Regions from separate parts of the Jeotgalibaca sp. A122 genome, predicted to be linked through region 3. Evidence: predicted binding sites of a transcription regulator. Region 3 holds the regulator's gene; each other region holds the start of a gene.
The links. The regulator Rex, encoded in region 3, represses fermentation and respiration genes when NADH is low (regulators of the CRP and FNR family bind a similar motif). The targets are predictions, from matches to a motif close to TTGTGAANTANTTCACAA.
Positions count from the first base shown of each region.

Region 1: a site for Rex is predicted at 4,980-4,997, ahead of ACTU7M_RS09540 (CidA/LrgA family protein). Genes of this name have one in related genera too.
Region 2: a site for Rex is predicted at 3,362-3,379, ahead of adhE (bifunctional acetaldehyde-CoA/alcohol dehydrogenase). Genes of this name have one in related genera too.

Region 1 covers NZ_JBQPRB010000009.1:27,746-34,161, reverse strand. Annotated here, with positions in the region: gene ACTU7M_RS09570 (protein-glutamate methylesterase/protein-glutamine glutaminase) at 1-660, opposite strand, end outside; gene ACTU7M_RS09565 (chemotaxis protein CheD) at 675-1,157, opposite strand; gene ACTU7M_RS09560 (chemotaxis protein CheW) at 1,163-1,618, opposite strand; gene ACTU7M_RS09555 (methyl-accepting chemotaxis protein) at 1,647-3,446, opposite strand; gene ACTU7M_RS09550 (DNA-3-methyladenine glycosylase I) at 3,747-4,310, shown strand; gene ACTU7M_RS09545 (thioredoxin family protein) at 4,470-4,871, opposite strand; gene ACTU7M_RS09540 (CidA/LrgA family protein) at 5,022-5,381, shown strand; gene ACTU7M_RS09535 (LrgB family protein) at 5,378-6,085, shown strand; gene ACTU7M_RS09530 (YbaN family protein) at 6,101-6,416, shown strand, end outside.
Region 2 covers NZ_JBQPRB010000002.1:114,279-120,694, reverse strand. Annotated here, with positions in the region: gene ACTU7M_RS03235 (metal-dependent transcriptional regulator) at 1-249, opposite strand, end outside; gene adhE (bifunctional acetaldehyde-CoA/alcohol dehydrogenase) at 681-3,284, opposite strand; gene ACTU7M_RS03225 (post-transcriptional regulator) at 3,578-3,859, opposite strand; gene yajC (preprotein translocase subunit YajC) at 3,894-4,217, opposite strand; gene tgt (tRNA guanosine(34) transglycosylase Tgt) at 4,280-5,425, opposite strand; gene ACTU7M_RS03210 (sugar phosphate isomerase/epimerase family protein) at 5,538-6,302, opposite strand; gene ACTU7M_RS03205 (hypothetical protein) at 6,318-6,416, opposite strand, start outside.
Region 3 covers NZ_JBQPRB010000004.1:104,142-110,557, forward strand. Annotated here, with positions in the region: gene ACTU7M_RS06020 (alpha-amylase family glycosyl hydrolase) at 1-837, opposite strand, end outside; gene groL (chaperonin GroEL) at 998-2,614, opposite strand; gene groES (co-chaperone GroES) at 2,649-2,933, opposite strand; gene ACTU7M_RS06035 (lysostaphin resistance A-like protein) at 3,221-3,784, shown strand; gene ACTU7M_RS06040 (YdiK family protein) at 3,808-4,011, shown strand; gene ACTU7M_RS06045 (redox-sensing transcriptional repressor Rex) at 4,057-4,692, opposite strand; gene ACTU7M_RS06050 (ABC-F family ATP-binding cassette domain-containing protein) at 4,990-6,416, shown strand, end outside.

The sequences.
Region 1 (6,416 bases), on a different contig from region 3:
GACCGTTCCGGGAATGATTTTTTCACCTTGCTCTGCTTCCTTTACTGGAACGGGTCCATTCTGATTCAGACGCTGTGCAAAAGAGTTGGTAAAACCTTCGGGCATATGTTGAACAATGAATACAGGAACAGCTAAATCTTTTGGCAGTTTGCTTATCACTTCCAGGAGGGCTCTTGGTCCACCCGTTGAAGCACCTATGACGACTGCTTTAAAGCGTTTATTATCTATACATACTTTTTTAATGGGCCTGATAGGTTCTGTTTGTGATTCTTTTTTTTGAAAAATCGCACGAATATGAGAAGCAAGCTCTTTTTTGAAAGAATCAGGATTTTCTCTGAGATTTTTTGGTTTTTCGATAAAATCTGTTGCGCCTGATTCCAGAGCTTGAATCGTGATATCCTTTCCTTGCAAGGAACTCAACATAAATACAGGAACATCACTCTTCTCGCGGATACGTCTTACGGTCTCCAGTCCATTCATTCCGGGCATTTCGACATCCAGGGTAATGGCATCTGGTTGATAGATAGCCAATTTCTGTAAAGCCGTTTCGCCGTTTACAGCCGTAGCAACAACTTCGAAGCCGTCAATATTATTAATCTGCGCCGATAATATTTTTCGCATGAATGCTGAATCATCAACGACTAAAATACGTACTGCCATCCCATCCACCTCTTTTATAAACCAATGTAATCGCGGTTCGCAGTACGAATAAGAACCGTTTGCTTCTCAAGGTCAAACAGCATCGAACGACCAATATGATCACCCGTGTGCTCTCCTAAAATAGGAATATCCAGTTCCAGTAAAATTCTTTTTACCGCTTCGATATTCCGTTGACCAATTTGCATTTGAGAAGATGTTTTTTTACCTTTAAACATGCTTGCACCACCAGCGATTTTAGCGGTCATATTGCCCCTTGCTCCCAACAATCGCATCTCCTCGATTAATGACGGGATAGCCAAATCAGCAAATTTCCCTGGTTTTTTTTCGCCATGAAAAGCTGTGCTGTCCGGCAGCATAATGTGACTCAAACCGCCTACTTGTGTTTGTGACTCAAATAGTGCAATGCCTACACATGATCCCAAAGCAATAGTTACCAATGATTGCGGGGAGCGAGAAGATTTATATTCACCAATTCCAACCTTGACGCTGTTTTCCATCCCCATTAGCTCCTTTGCTTTTCAATTAGTCCCACTATTTCTTGTTCGCCTTCTGAGGTAAACAACTTCTCCACATCGATATGCAGAGTGATGACAGCATTTTCCTGAAAAGTTCCAACTAAATAGGCTGTTTTAGCATTTTCATTTTCTGAAACGTCCGTATCTATTTGGGGATATTCTCTCACAGTCGTTATTTGTTCAACGATAAGTCCAATTTTATTGCCGTTCCAATTCGTAACAATGACTTTTGTTTGTTCATTGGGTTGCAATTTTTCTTTAAATAATCGCTTTTTCATATCAATAAGTATTAGCGGTGCTTCATTATAAGATTGAAAACCGCTAATGTAATCTGACGTATCGGGAATAATTGTTGGATTGCCATAAAGCAATATTTTTTCGACACCATCAATCGAAAGGGCAAAATGTTGTTCGTTACAAATAAAATTTATAAACTTTGTCATGCCATCCCTCTTTCCTAGATTGGATTACTTACAGTTTAAATTGTGCCACCATTCCGTTCAGCATTTCTGCTTGTTCGGCAATTTGGTTAGCATTAGCAGCTACTTCTTCCATGGTACTTGTAATTTCTTGAGATGCAGCAGAAGTTTCTTCTACACCAGCAGCAGACTCTTCGGAAACAGAAGCGATTTCTGAAATAGCATGTCCCATTTCCCCACTTGTTTCGGACAAGTTAAGAATATCTTTGTTGATGGTTTCTATTTCTTCCACCATACGGTCTAGTGATTGGGAAATTTGGTCGAATGTCGTCCGTGTTTCAATAATACTCTCCAGGCCTGCTTTAGCTTCTGACGAGCCTTCTGCTAAAGAACTAGCTACATAAGTGGATTCTTTCTGAATGTTTTCTACAAAGCCGGTGATTTCTTTCACCGAATCCCCTACTTGTTCAGACAATTTACGAACTTCATCCGCTACCACCGCAAAGCCACGACCATGTTCGCCGGCACGTGCTGCCTCGATTGCCGCGTTAAGCGCCAATAGATTTGTCTGATCTGCTATGCCCCGAATAATGACTACTAGTTTATTGATTTCTTGTGTACTCTTATCTAAAGCAGTCATCATCCCCACTGATTCTTGGACGATTTCATTGATACGCCCCATTTGTTGGCTGGATGAATCCATTAAATCTTTCCCTTGATGGGATAAAGACACAACTTGTTTTGATGCATGACCAATTTCAGTAGCGGTTTTCGAAGCATTTTCAAAATCGGTTCCGAACTGTTCCATGTTTGTCGCCATTTGGCTGGCTGTATGTGCTTGGTTTTCTGTTCCAATCGCCAATTCCTGCATGGTCATGGCTACTTGTTCAGCACCAGTCTTTACTTCATTGGAAGATTGGGATAATTCCTCACTATGTTGTGCTAATTCAACGGCAGCTCCGGAAATGTTTGTAATCATATTCGTGAATCGTTCTTGAAGTTCATTTGTTGTCTTCGTCAATTCAGATATTTCACCTTTTCCAGGAACTTCCAATGGTTTTTGACCTAAGATTCCTTCTGAAATGGATTTCAATCGATTCATGATATTTATGATGGGTCTAGTAAGACTATTAGCAAAAATGATAATTAAAATCACACTCAAAATAAAAGCAATGACAAGCATGATTATCATCATTATGATACTGGATTTAATTTGTGATAAAACATCTTGTGTTTTTGCTTTTGCCCGATCGGCTTGTATGCTTGAATAAGTTAGGATATTTTCTGTCAATTGCTCAATTTCAGGATTGTAGTAACTGTTCACTACTCTGAGTGCTTCTCCACGATTTCCGCCTTCCATTACGGATTTAATTTGTTCTTCAAGCATAATATCAAGCAAGAAAAAATCTTCAAAAGTCTTTTCGACTTCTTTAGATACTCCTTTTCCTAATATCTTATTAATTTCGATATTAAGTAAATCGGTATACTTCTCAATTTGATCAACATAACTTTTTTTGCTTGTTAAAAAGTAGCCACGGACCGCTGCTAAACGACGTGCGGAATAATAATTAACATTGTCATAGATTTTCATGGTTATGATATCACCCGCCACCATTTCATCGACATCGCTGTAAACCTTTTGGAAGGAATAGAGGTTACTTAGACCAATGCTCGTCATAAAGAGCATAATAATGGAGAATATTAACAATAAGCGTTGCTTGATATTTAAATTATTATATGAAAACTTTCCTGTTCTCAGAGAATGATTTAAATTCACCTTTCCATTTTGTTGAGAAACCCATTTTTTCTTTTCTTTTAATTCACTACTAGTCCCTTGCTTTGATAAATCCAAACGATTCACTCCTATTTTTCCATTTTTTACAATAGCTTTTTTATCGGTAAGTTACACCAAATCTTAAGGCTGTTTAAAACTATTTGTGATTATTAATTCACCGATTCCTACGCTTCTTCAATCCTGTAGTTTCCAATTTTTAACACTTCCTATCCAGATATTTAATTACGTACCTTTATTTATATCGGTTATAATGATAATAAGTTTAATATCATTATTGAATTATATTTCTATTGTTTTTCATGAGATACGAAGGCCACAATTATGTTATAGTGCCGAGTAAAAGGAGGTGTTTCCATGATAAAACGTTGTAGCTGGGCAGGAGAAGATACACGCATGCAAGCTTATCACGATAACGAATGGTGTGTTGAGAACCATGATGATCGGTACTTATTTGAGATGCTGACTTTGGAAGGAGCCCAAGCTGGTCTTTCGTGGCAATTAATCATTAATAAACGTGAGGCGTATCGGGAGGCTTTTCATAACTTCTCAATTGAAGAATGTGCTGAGCTTTCCGATTCTGATTTGGAAGAAATACGGGTAAATTCTGATATCGTAAAAAATAAACTTAAAATACGCTCCGTGCGTTCGAACGCGCTTGCGGTTCAGGCCATACAAGAAGAATTCGGTAGCTTTTCCGCCTACATTTGGTCATTTTCAGGACCAATCAATAATGACTGGGAACATGAATCCGAAGTTCCTGCTCAAACGGAAATATCCCAGATAATCAGCAAAGACTTGAAGAAACGCGGGTTCAAGTTCGTGGGTCCCGTCATCATTTATTCCTATATGCAGGCTATCGGAATGGTAAACGACCATATCGTCAGTTGTGATTTTAAAGGTGATTACTCAGGGCATGTTTAGCGCTCCGAGTAATCATTTTTCCAAAAAAGTGATTACTCAACGAGGTTTTTCTGCTCGAGTAATCACTTTAGGACAAGAAGTGATTACTCAAAGGTGTTTTCGCATATGAGTAATCAAAAAGAACTCAGAAAAAGCTAATTTGGCTTTTTCTGAGTTCTTTTAGTTTTCTGTTAACAAAGCAGTGATCTGCGCTTGCGTATGCGTGTGATCAACATAGTCTGTCACGACGCCCTTTTCCAAGCGGACCAGTTTGGGAACTGTTTTGACTTCATTCGCATCCAAAATATCCTGGAAATCACCGTCATTCTTATGTTTATCCGTATCATATTTATAGACTTTCGTTCCCGTTTCTTGGATAGCTTCATTCATCAACGGCTCGAATTCCCGGCAATAAGAGCAAGTATCGCGCCCGAAGTATAAATAAGCAACATCTTCTGTCATAACCGCTTCATAATCGGCTTTAACCCTAACCTCAGCGACAAATGATTGAGGCTGCATAAAAATATATAATCCACTTAATACAAGGAATAATCCAACAAGAATGAGTAGTAGTTTTTTCATTAAAGTCACTCCAAATCTATTTATAAGGTCTTGGGATTTTCTCATATTATAACATTTTAAATAAAGTTCATTTTTAAAACGGTACCAAGTAATGCTTTATTATCAAGTTTGTGATAATATTTACATATTAAATTTTGGGGTGGCGCACACATGAAAATTTTCAAACAGTTATTCTGGATTCTCTTGTTCTCATTTATCGGGGAGTTCATTTCCGCCTTGTTACCCTTTCCTATACCTGGTAGTGTGATTGGGATGATTTTATTATTCATCGTCCTGCATTACGGATGGTTGAAAATGGAACAAGTAGAAGAAGTAGGGAATTGGCTTACTTCAAATATGGCTCTTTTCTTCGTACCTGCCGGAGTTGCCTTGATGACAAATTTCGATCTATTGGCAGACTACTGGTGGCAATTATTGGTTATCACATTTATTACGACCATCATTATGATGGTTTCAGTTGGAAAAATAGTCCAATTTATCAAATTGAAAACACGAGGTGATAAAGAATGATCGATTTATTAACGACTACACCTCTATTTGGTATTTTGCTGACATTTGCAATGTACTTACTTGGGGACAAACTCTATAGAAAATGGCCAATCGTTATCTTTACTCCTTTGCTTTTTGGTTTTGTTACTATTATCATTCTGTTAATGACACTCGATATTCCATTCGAGAACTTTGATATTGGCGGGAAATTTTTGACCATGTTTATTACGCCAGCTACGGTTGCTTTAGCAATTCGGTTGGAGAGAAACATTATTTATTTGAAAAAATATTATCCTGCGATCATCACCGGTATTTTTTTAGGCGTTCTTATTCATTCGTTCTTGATTATTACCTTGGCTTTGTTATTCCGACTTGATCAAACCATGGTTGCAACCCTGCTGCCAAAATCAATCACAACCGCCATTGCGGTTGGGATTTCAGAGTCACTCGGGGGGATTGCTTCCCTAACGGTTGCCCTTGTTGTCTTAACAGGGATTTTTGGGGCTTTAGTTGGTCCGCGTCTTTTTCAAATATTTAAAATTGATGATCCGGTTGCTCAAGGTATTGGTATGGGTGCGGGTGCTCATGCAATGGGAACTTCAAAAGCGATTGAAATCGGTGAAGTTGAAGGGGCCATGTCCAGTTTGGCAATTGTCATTACCGGTATTGTTACTGTCGTCATCGCACCACTAACCATGAACCTGTTACGCCAATTTTTTTCATAAAAAGGGTGAATTACAATTAAACGTACATTCCTACTTACTATAGGACTCATTTCTTTCGGTTTAGGAAGCATTGGGGCGATTATTCCCGTCTTACCGACAACGCCCTTTTTGTTGTTGGCTGGTTATTGTTTTGCCAATAGCTCCAGTCGGTTTCATGTCTGGTTACAAAAAACGAAAATTTATAACTTTTACGTTGCAGACTATGCCAAAACAAAATCTATTCCCCGTCGCAAGAAATGGCAAATCCTATTTAACATATATTTTTTAATGGGTATTTCCGTTTGGGCTGCCCCGATTTATTGGGTCAAACTAATTTTGGTTGGTTTGATGG
Region 2 (6,416 bases), on a different contig from region 3:
TAAAAATACTTCCCAAAGCCGATGTTTTCGAATCATTTGATTAGCATAGATAATTCCTTTATCGCTTAATTTGACGCCTTGGTAAGGAACATGAATGATATAGCCTTCTTTTAATAATTTAAATGACATTTCGGTAACCGATGCCGCCGAAACTGAAAGAGCTGCTCCGATTAATTTATTATTGACGAGATTTTCATCTCCCCCTAACTCCACAATCACTTTTAAGTAATCTTCTTTTTGCGGTGTCATAACCGCCCTCCTTTTTAGGCGCGCCTAAATTATATTTACATTATACCACCAAATGATTTTTATACAACTTAAAAACAACTTCAGGAATAACTCACAAGGTTGTCTTTTTTTGGTTCTTGGTTATCTGGTGTTGGTGAAGGAAATGCTCTTCGGCCCGCGTGTTTGCTTGTGTACCGCCGTGGGACCGCCCTGAGCCTGTAGTCTCCGGGCTTGCAAGCCTCAAAGGGACCGTAGACGCTGAAGCATCAACGGTCCCTCCTTTCGCATTGCATCCTGGACACGGCCACAAGCAACCCCACCGTCCTTCGGGATTTCCGAGAAGAATACTTTGCCAGCACCATAAATAATAGAACCTTGTCTTTAAAAACAATAATGGTGCTGGCGAATCATTACGATTCACCAACACCATTTATTATAGAGCCCTTTTTTTATTATTTTTTTAGTTCAGCACCATAGTATGCTGCTGTTAGAACGTCGTGCAATTCAGAAATAAGTGGTTGTTTTGGATTAGCTGTCGTACATTGGTCTTCGAACGCTAATTCTGCGATTTTATCTGCATCTCGTAGCAACCATTCTTCAGGTACTCCCTGTTCTTTGAAACTCATCTTAATTCCGACATCTTCACCTAGTTGATGAATTGCTGTCGCTAACGCTTCAACTAATTCTTCAGTCGTTTCACCTTTCAAACCGATATAGCGTGCGATTGTTGCATAATCCTCATCAGCTTGGAAGTGTTCATACTTAGCCCACATACTTAATTTGCTTGGCTCTTTAGCATTATAACGAACAACATGTGGTAGCAAGATGGCATTTGTACGACCATGGATTTGATCCCAAAGTCCGCCTATTTTATGTGCGAGCGAGTGTGAAACTCCCAAGAATGCATTTGCAAAAGCCATACCAGCTATCGTAGATGCGTTATGAATTTTTTCACGCGATTCTTGATCACCGTACTCATAAGAATGACGTAAATGTTCAAAAACAAGTTTGATTGCTTGCAGACTCAATCCTTTCGTATAGTCACTTGCCAATACTGAGACATAAGATTCAATTGCATGTGTTAATACATCCATTCCTGTATCTGCTGTAACTGATTTAGGAACACTGTAAACGAATTGTGCATCAACAATTGCCACATCAGGTGTTAAAGCATAATCAGCTAATGGGTATTTGATGTGTGTTTTGCTATCTGTAATAACCGCAAATGGCGTTACTTCTGAACCAGTACCGGAAGTTGTTGGAATACATACTAATTTAGCTTTAGTCATTGGTTCAATTTTATATGTACGTTTACGAACATCAAGATATTTTTGTTTTGCTCCAAAGAAACTACTTTCTGGATGTTCATAGAATAACCACATTGCTTTAGCAGCATCCATTGGGGAACCACCACCGATTGCAATAATCGTATCTGGCTCAAAGTCTGCCATTTTTTCCGTTCCGCGTTGTACAGTATCAGTCGATGGGTTTGGTTCCACATCAGAGAAAATAGTATACACAACTTTGTTGTTACGTTGTTTCAATTGTTCCAACACCGTGTCAACATATCCAAGTTTCATCATACCGTCATCACAAACAATGAATACACGTTCAATGTCACGCATATCACGTAAGTAACGGATAGAATTTTCTTCAAAGTAGATACGATCTGGAACTTTAATCCATTGCATATTATTTCTCCTTTTAGCAATTGTTTTAATGTTTAGCAAGTCGAAAGATGACACATTTCCAGAAACTGAGTTGTGTCCGTATGATCCACATCCAAGCGTTAACGAAGGGATGTTATGGTTATACAGACCGCCAATGCCCCCTTGAGCAGATGGTGAATTAACCAAAATACGACAAGCTTTCATTTCTTTTCCATAATTTTCTACCAAATCATTACGTCTGGTATGAATAGCTGCTGAATGGCCTAAGCCATCAAGGTCCAGCATTTGCTTAGCTAACTGGAAGCCATGTTCTGTTGTGTCCGATTTAAGCATTGCTAAAACAGGAGAAAGTTTTTCGCGAGATAATGGATAATCTGCTCCAACACCATCTATTTCGGCTATCAACATTTTAGTATCGGCTGGAACAGTAATTCCCGCTAATTCTGCTATTTTTGTAGCTGCCATCCCAACAACATGACCGTTTACACCGCTCATATCTTCGCGCATCATTGCGTTTTCAAGCTTAGAAAGCTCTTGTTTCTTTACAAAATAGACATGTCGTTTTTTGAATTCGGCTTTTACTTCTTCATATATTTCTTTATCAACAATCACTGCTTGTTCAGAAGCGCAAATCATACCGTTATCAAATGTTTTTGAGACAACTAAATCATTAACTGCTTTCTTGATGTTAGCAGTTTTTTCCAAGTAAGCTGGAACATTTCCTGGTCCAACACCAAGTGCGGGTTTACCAGTTGAATAGGCTGCTTTTACCATTGCAGATCCCCCGGTTGCCAATACGCACGCTATGTCAGGGTGATGTAACAAAGCAGCTGTTTTATCCATTGAAACTCCTTCTACCCATTGGATACACCCTTCTGGAGCACCAGCTTTCAATGCAGCTTCATATAAAATTTCTGCAGTACGTGTCGAGCATTTTTCTGCACTTGGATGGAAAGAAAAAATAATCGGATTTCTTGTTTTCATACTGATCAATGATTTGAAAATTGTCGTTGAAGTAGGATTTGTCGTTGGTACAATTCCTGCAATAACGCCTAAAGGTGCAGCAATTCTGATTAATTGATCCACATCATTATTTTCGATAATTCCTACTGTTTTATTTTTTTTAATTGCATGCCAAATATTTTCAGATGCATATATATTTTTCATGCATTTATCTTCATAAACTCCACGGCCTGTTTCTTCAACAGCCATTTTTGCTAATTCCATATGATGGTCCAATGCTGCGATTGCCATTTGATGGACAATATGATCCACTTGTTCTTGATCGAAATTTTCCATTATTGCTAAAGCTTCTTTACCTTTTGCTGCCAGGATAGCAATTGCTTCTTCTGCAGTTTGAATTCTTTCTTCAACTTCTGTAGCCATAATAATCTCCCCTAATCGCTTGATAATCATTTCACAAGTAAATTGTACAACACCCACCATAGCAAGTAAATGCTTTATTGTGATTTTAATCACATGTTTAATTGAAAAGCATTTGAACGCGTTTTCATTTGAATGACAACAACATTCCTAAGTGGTTTTATATTGTGAATTACTATACAAATTGTGCACATATAGTTCAAGTCTTATTTTTTACCTCTTATTTCACTTAAAAATGCCGGTAATTCAAAAAGAAGCGATTAAGGCATTAACCCTAACCGCTTCTTATTTATTTTTTATAAAAACTCATCAAAATTAATATCATCCAAAGATGAGACCTTATAAACCTGTGCTTCTAGTGACTTAAAGTCAAAATATTGATTCACGGTGAATTTCATGATATCGAATACACGTTGGTAGTAGTGTTGTGGCACGTAGTGCTTCCACACAAAATTCTTGAAACAAAGATAAACATCTCTGGCTTCAATATTTGGATAACCTTCTACAGAAAATTCAGATACCTTACGTTCAAACCATGGAAGCAACTCCTCATAAAAATCTTTCGATTCTTCAGCCATCCACTTTCACTCCATCACGTTGCCTAAAAACTATTTATTCCGAGATATCCTCAGTGTTTTCATCTAGAACAACAGTCGGTTCTGCAGCTGTTGGTGCAGATTTTTTGATACGGGCAATTGCTCTTTTCTCAAAAGTTAAGAAAATACCTTCGCAATCAAGTGTTACCGTGTTTTCCGCAGTATTTACTTCCTCAATCGTACCATGCAAGCCACCAATAGTGACAACTTGGTCGCCATGTTTCATTTGGCTCAACATATCTTGTGTTTTCTTAGCTTGTTTCTTTTGAGGGCGAATCATCAAGAAATACATAACACCAAATAATAAAGCATAAAAAGCTATCATTACAATTGTATCCATTATTAAAATTCCTCCACTAGTTAGTCATTTTTATCATCGTATTTAAATGATACCATAACATTTTAAAACAGTTTAGCATTTTCTTTGTTGAAGCCATACTCTTCGACGAATGCTTCACGAAACTCCAACAAATTATCATCCATGATTGCTTGTCTGACATTATTCATCAAATTATGCAGGAAATGCAGGTTGTGATACGTTGTCAAACGCAATCCAAAAATTTCGTCAGCTTTGAATAAATGTCGAATATAGGCACGTGTATAATTTTTACATGTATAGCAGTCACATTTTTCATCTAGCGGACGGAAGTCCCGTTCATATTTAGCATTTTTTACAACCAGACGACCTTGACTTGTCATGCATGTACCATTGCGGGCAATTCTTGTCGGTAGAACACAGTCAAACATATCGATACCACGAATGACGCCGTCAATCAATGAATCCGGTGCGCCGACCCCCATCAAATAACGCGGCTTGTTAGAAGGGATAACTGGCGTTAGATAATCAAGAACTGCATTCATTTCTTGCTTCGTTTCCCCAACAGACAATCCCCCGATTGAATAGCCTGGGAAGTCCATTGAAACCAAGTCGCTTGCACTCTGTAAACGTAGATCCTTAAATCCAGCACCTTGAATAATGCCGAATAGACCTTGTTTATCAGCTTTATTATGTGCTTTTAAACCACGCTCTGCCCAACGACTCGTTCTAGCCACAGAGTCCTTGATATAATCGTAGCTTTCACTAAAGGGTGGACATTCATCAAAACTCATGATGATATCTGCACCTAATTTATTTTGGATATCTATCGCTTTTTCTGGAGAAAGGAACATTTTTGATCCATTTAAATGGTTACGGAAATGAACACCTTCTTCTGTAATTTTACGATTTTCAGCTAATGAGAATACTTGGAAGCCTCCGGAATCCGTTAAAATACCCCGATCCCAATTCATAAATTTATGTAAGCCGCCTGCTTCCTCAACAAGTTCAGCCCCTGGGCGTAACCACAAATGATAAGTATTACTCAAAATAATTTGCGAGCCCATTTCTTTTAATTCTTCTGGTGCCATGGTTTTAACGGTAGCTAATGTACCGACTGGCATAAACATAGGTGTCTGAAATGTTCCATGAGGTGTTGTAATTTCACCTAAACGCGCACCTGTATGCTTTTCTTCTTTTATCAAACGATACTTGATTGCTGGTTCTGTCAATTTCTTTATTCCTTTCCGATTAAAACTTGTCGCTCTCAAGTATATCACATAACAAGATGCGATTAAAATTAAAAAGAACTCAGACAAAAATGCCTGAGCCGATTATAATTATTTACTGTGTTATTAAATTAAATTGTTGCTTCAAGATAGCCATTGCCTCATCTGTAGAACCACATGGGTACTCAATTGCTGCAATAACTCTCTCTTCTTCATCAATTGCCTTCATTACTTCCTTAATTGGAATATCACCATTTTGGAATAGTGTCATCTCTACATTATTCTCTTTGGTTCTTGTGACATTTTTAATGTGAATGTAATTAACGTATTTATTTAGTTTTGAAGCCGCAGTTAGTGGTTCTTCGTCTATGTATACAAAATTACCTGTATCGAATGTTAGGCCAAAGTTTAAACCATTTGCCAATGCGCTCTCCATAAATGTTTGCAACGCTTGGATACTACCATTTTCGATGGACTGATCATTCTCAATACTCACGCGGACATCGGGGAATTTGTCAAATATCTCCTTCAATTCCGAAACCAACTCTGGATTAAAACCCCTGTAATCGCCAATTGTTAATTTTATCTGAATGGCACCTAACTCTTTTGCTTCCTTCAAGAACGAAGTTAACTCCTTGTTAACTTTCCCTTCAAAAAATAAAGTTGACGGAATAGAGTACAAAAGCGCTAATCCTAGTTTCGAAGCTTCTTTATTAGTTTTTAGTAGCTCAACCTCGAAATCTCGGATAAACTCTCTCCGAACTTCAATAAATGGAACACCGATTTTCGCTAATTCTGAAAAATATTCCCATTGTTGTTTTGAGCTATTAGTCAATTCATCGTTAAAAACGAGTGTATTGACGCCTGTTAAACGAATCATGCCATTCCTCCTGGATTAATATTCTGGCTTTTCTAAAATGACTGTGGCAATAACAGCATCTCTTAACCATTTTTTATCTAACTTTTTTCCCTTAGTGCCCGATGTAGTGTTTCT
Region 3 (6,416 bases):
CAGTACTGGATGATGAGGGATTGGTTCCTCTCTCAGCATCCCCTCAAATGGCGTTTCGCCTTCAGCCATCTTATAACCAGCATGATTTAACACAACATCCACCATCAACTTGATGCCGTGATCGTGGGCTGTGTCAATCAGCTCCTTGAAGGTAGCTAAGTCTCCTAAGTGCTCATCGATTTTGGTGAAATCTTTCGTCCAATAGCCATGGTAGCCATACTGATTATCATGTTGTTCTTCGCGCATATTCCACTCGATATTGTCTACAATAGGCGTGATCCAAAGGGTATTAATGCCCAAATCTTGAAGATATGGCATCTTATCGATTAAACCACGAAAGTCCCCACCATGATAAGTTTCCGGATGGGTTGTATCATACTGTCGGTTACCAGGGTCATCATTGGTTGGATCGCCATTGTAAAAACGATCCGTCAAAGCAAAATAAATACGGGCTTCATCCCAACTGAAGTCGAGCCCATCATTTTTATCTTCGGACGCTACCAATGTTATTGCTTCTTCGTAAGTTTCTGTTCCTTCTTCAGTTGCAATGGTTACCCTGACTGTTTTTTCTCCGATTTCAATATTATCTTCAATGGCGACACTCAGTTCATTTAATTGCTCATCAAATATCATGTCATTCGGCACACCTAAATCGCTGGCATCCAAAGTAACGTTTTCAACCTTTACATCATAATACACTTCCGGATCGATTCTGACGAGAACACTATCTTGGACGGTGGGTTTTTCTGGATAGTGGGCGACGGCATTCTCATCTTCAGATGTACAAGCGAATAACCCCAATGTTAAAATTGGCAAAATATATTTTATGCGATTCATTTTCAACTAACACGACTCCTTTTGAAAGCGTTTTAATCCACCTAAAAGATAGCATGCGCTTGGAAAATATTCAATTTTTAGGGAGTTGTTACCGATATCACTCTTATAATTCAAAAAAGCGACCGGGACGTTTCCCAATCGCTTTTCCTGATTTATTGAATTACATCATGCCGCCCATACCTGGGTCTTGTGGCATCATTGGTTCTGGAGCAGGTTTGTCAGCGACAACACCTTCTGTTGAAAGGATTAGTCCTGCTACACTTGCTGCGTTTTGCAATGCAGAACGCACAACTTTAGCTGGGTCAACAATTCCTGCTTCAATCATGTTTACCCATTCGTCAGTTGCAGCGTTATAACCGATTCCTGGTTCTTCTGTCTTGATGCGGGCTGCAATAACAGATCCTTCAAGACCTGCATTTTCAGCGATTTGACGAACCGGTTCTTCCAATGCACGTGCAACAATGCGAGCACCTGTCGCTTCATCGCCTTTAAGTGCAAGCTCTTGAACGCGTTTTTGAACATTGATTAAAGCAGTACCACCACCAGGGACGATTCCCTCTTCAACAGCAGCACGTGTTGCATTCAAAGCATCTTCGATACGCAATTTACGCTCTTTCAATTCTGTTTCAGTAGCAGCACCAACTTTGATCACTCCTACCCCACCAGATAATTTAGCCAAGCGTTCTTGAAGTTTTTCACGGTCGAAATCAGAAGTTGTTTCAGCAGCTTGTGAACGAATCACTGCTACACGTTGCTCAATCAATTCTTTTTCGCCAGATCCTTCTACGATTGTGGTGTTGTCTTTTGTAACGACTACTTTACCAGCATGTCCTAAGTGTTCAACAGAAGCATCTTTCAATTCCAAACCTAAATCTTCTGCAATCACTGTTCCGCCTGTTAAAACAGCGATGTCTTGCAACATTTCTTTACGACGGTCACCAAATCCTGGCGCTTTAACTGCCGCCACATTGAATGTTCCCCGTAGTTTATTCAATACCAATGTTGGCAGAGCTTCGCCATCCACATCATCAGCGATGATTAACAATGGACGTCCTTCTTTCAAGATTTGCTCCAATAATGGAAGAAGATCTTGAATGTTGGAAATTTTACGGTCAGTAATTAAGATATAAGGCATGTCAAGGCTTGCTTCCATCTTGTCATTATCAGTTACCATGTATTGTGAAAGGTAACCACGGTCAAATTGCATTCCTTCAACAACATCTAATTCTGTTTCGATACCTTTTGATTCTTCAATCGTGATAACGCCGTCGTTACCAACTTTTTCCATCGCTTCAGCAATCAAAGCGCCGACTTCTTCGGACCCTGATGATACAGCTGCAACTTGTGCGATAGATTCTTTTGAATCAACTGTTTGAGAAATTTCTGCCAAACCGGCAATCGCTTCTTTTGCAGCGATTTCGATACCACGACGAACACCAACTGGGTTTGCACCAGCAGTAACGTTTTTCAAACCTTCACGTACAATGGCTTGTGTCAAAACAGTTGCAGTCGTTGTGCCATCTCCAGCAATATCGTTTGTTTTTGAAGCAACTTCAGAAACGAGTTTTGCTCCCATATTTTCAAAATGATCTTCTAATTCAATTTCTTTGGCAATTGTCACACCATCATTTGTAATAAGCGGAGAACCGTATGCTTTTTCCAAAACAACGTTACGTCCTTTTGGCCCTAATGTTACTTTTACAGTGTTTGCCAACATATCAACACCGCGTAATAGCGCTGCTCGTGCGTCTTCAGAGAATTTAATATCTTTAGCCATTTCTAAAATTCACCTCATCCAATTATTTTGAAAATTATTCTACAATTGCTACGACGTCAGATTCTTTAACTACCAAATAATCTTTCCCATCGTATTTGATTTCTGTTCCAGCGTATTTTTCGAACAATACATTGTCGCCGACTTTTATAGTCATTTCGATTTTTGTCCCGTTTTCCGTTACAAGACCGTCACCAGCAGCGATAACGACACCTGTTTGTGATTTTTCTTTAGCGGAAGACGGCAACACGATGCCACCAACAGTTTTTTCTTCTTCTTTGGCAACTTCAATAATGACGCGATTACCTAATGGTTTTAACACAAGTATCCCTCCAAAAATAAGTTGATTTCTAATTAGCACTCGATTACCGAGAGTGCTAACCTACTTTTCTATCATAATCAAACTTTTTTGATAATGCAAGCAAATTCAGTAATTTTTTTCATTCTTGTGATATACTTTTATACAGGAGTATTATAACAAATAAGAAAGGTACAAAATACATGCGAAGAAAAATCACTACTGCGACGCGTATAATATTCATATACTTAGCAGCTCAATTCTTACCCGTTCCTCTTCTCTTTTTATTTCCGACAGAGCAACGCATTGAAATGAGCATGACTTTAACAATCCTCTTTGCCTTTATCGGAACAGTGGCAATGATTATCGTAAACTATAAAGAAAAATGGAGTCCTGAAGCGCCTATTATCAAACGGCCCTCTGCACCTATGTCGAAAGTGATAGGATGGAGCGTTCTTGGCTTTATCGGTTCGCTTGTAATCCAGACGGTCACTTCCATTATTGAATCGCTTATTTTCGGAGTTACGCCGGAATCAGCTAACACTCAGAATTTACTGGAATTAACGACGGCTTACCCACTCTTGATTTTTATGATCACCATTTTCGCACCAGTAATGGAAGAATTTGTTTTCCGAAAAGCTGTCTTTACCCAATTAAATATGTCCCGTGTCGGATTATTCGGTTCTGCGGTCATAAGTGCTTTAATTTTTGCTTTTATCCACTTTGATGGACACATGCTTGTGTATGGTACTTTAGGACTCTGGTTCTCTTATCTATACTACAAAACAAATAACATTTTTACACCTATGTTGGCTCATGGTTTAATGAATGCATTTGCTTCATTACCAATCTTTTTCCCAGAACTCCTGGGCTAACAGTTTAAAAAGAAAGGAATTCTATGACTTTAAAAAATATCATTTTACAAATCGTTATGAAATTTGCATTCGCCGGTCTCTTCATTTATTTCGCTGTAGACAGCATCAACGTCTCTGGATGGGGATTCCTCACGTGGATCAGTATCTTTTTCGCGACAAACAACATCGTAACCGGCATCCAAATGTTAATTATGTACTTTAAAATTAAAGATCAAGTGAACAAGTAAAAAAACGTTGAGACCCTTTCGGTCTCAACGTTTTTCATTGTGCTTTTAGGAGATATTATTATCCAAGAAATAAATCAGTGTTTGTAATTCATTGGTTAGGTCGACATTTTGAACGCGAACGTTCTCTGGTACTGACAAACGAATAGGTGTAAAGTTCATTATTCCCCTGACACCCGCTTCGATCAAATTGTTAGCCGCTTTTTGGGCAACTTGCTGTGGAACTGTCAAAATAGCCACGTCAATTTGTTGAATACGTAATTGTTCAATCATTTCGTCCAATGGATAAACGGGCACACCACTGACGATTTTGCCAACAATTTCTTCGTTTACATCGAATGCAGCGCTAATGCGCACGTTATTACTTAAATGGAAGTTATAGTTCAACAAGGCATGTCCCAAGTTACCAACCCCGATTAAAGCAACATTGGTTAAACGATCCTGGTTTAAGGTCTTACTAAAGAAATCCAGCAAATACTCTACATCATAACCGTATCCTCTTTTACCAAGAGCACCAAAGTAGGAGAAATCACGACGTATGGTCGCACTATCAACTTTTACAGCCTCGCTTAATTCGGTTGATGATATTCTGGTTTTTCCTGCATCATGTAAATAGCGAAGGTAACGATGATAGATGGGAAGACGGCGGGCAGTGGCTTTTGGAATGTCATTATTAGTTGGCATAATTTTTCTCGCTTTCTTTAGAATTATATATGTGAAATTATAAGTTATAATCTATTTGTACTTATCATTACATAGTGCAATTATAGCACGCGTTAGTGAAAAATCCACTAATTTGTTCTAATTTGTAATTTTTTGTGAATTTTATTTCAACTTCGAGTTTGATTTTATCGCTTTCATAAAATTAATAGTGTAACTTTCACAAAGGTCATAACGTTTTCATAATATCGTATCTTTGGTGTATGACAGAACTGTGATAAAATGAAAAGGCATATCTATAGAAAGTTGAGGAACGACTGAATGATACTTTTACAAGGACAAAATCTTGCCCGTTACTTCGGTCCGACCGTTTTATTTGAGAATATTCAAATTACTATCCAGGACAATGAACGTATTGCACTCGTAGGAAGAAACGGCGCCGGAAAATCAACGTTATTGAAGATATTAGCTGGACTCGAGCCAACAGATGCGGGATCCGTTGCGAAAAAGAAAGAAGTGACCATCGGCTATCTTGATCAACATAGTGCGGTTGACTCCAATAAAACAATCTGGGAAGAAATGTTAACCGTTTTCGCACCTGTCATTTTGTTAATGAAACAAGCGGAACAGGCTGCAGCACGCTTGGCTGATGAAGCGGTTATCAATGATCCTGTGACTATGGAAGCGGCACTTAAACTGTACGACTCCCTACAACAGGAAATCCATAAGCAAGATGCTTATGGTTACGAATCGGAAATCAGATCCGTCCTCCATGGTTTTAAGTTTTACGAAGAAGACTTGGACCGCCCTATTTCACAATTATCCGGTGGCCAGAAAACGCGCTTGGCAATGGCTAAGATCCTGCTTGAGAAGAACGACCTTTTAATCTTGGATGAGCCTACCAACCATTTGGACATCGATACATTGGCATGGTTGGAAAATTATTTAGTGAACTATCGCGGTACCCTTTTGGTTGTTTCCCATGACCGCTATTTCCTTGATAAAATTGCGACCGGTGTTTATGAGATCAGCCGAAACAAAATCCATCATTACAAAGGGAATTATTCCTTTTATCTACAAGAAAAAGCGGCCCGTCTCGAACAGGAAATGAAACAATATGAAAAGCAACAAGAAGAGATTGCTAAATTAGAAGATTACGTGGCTCGCAATCTGGTGCGCGCATCCACTACCAAAATGGCCCAAAGCCGCAGAAAACGTTTGGAAAAAATGGAGCGGATGGATAAGCCGAAAGGCGATGAACGTTCAGTACGTTTTTCATTTGATACTAAGCGCGAGAGTGGTAATGTGGTGATGACGCTGGAAGATGTGGCTATCGGGTATGACAACAACATCTTGGCCAAGCCCATCAGCCTGGACTTGCGTAAACATCAAGCTATCGGAATAGTTGGCCCCAACGGAATTGGTAAATCTACTTTATTAAAATCAATCATTCATCAAATCCCATTCATAGAGGGAAGCGTTAAATTTGGAACAAACGTAGACCTCGGATACTATGATCAAGAGTTGACGAATCTTTCTAAAAACAAAACGATTCTGGCCGAAATTTGGGACCTGCATCCAACCATGAATGAAAAAGATGTGCGGAGTATCCTGGGAAGCTTCCTCTTTACCGGCGCTGATGTCGAAAAAACAATTCCTTCCTTAAGTGGGGGAGAGAAAGCGCGCCTTGCTCTATGTAAATTAGCACTTGAACAAAACAATTTGCTCATGCTTGATGAGCCTACCAA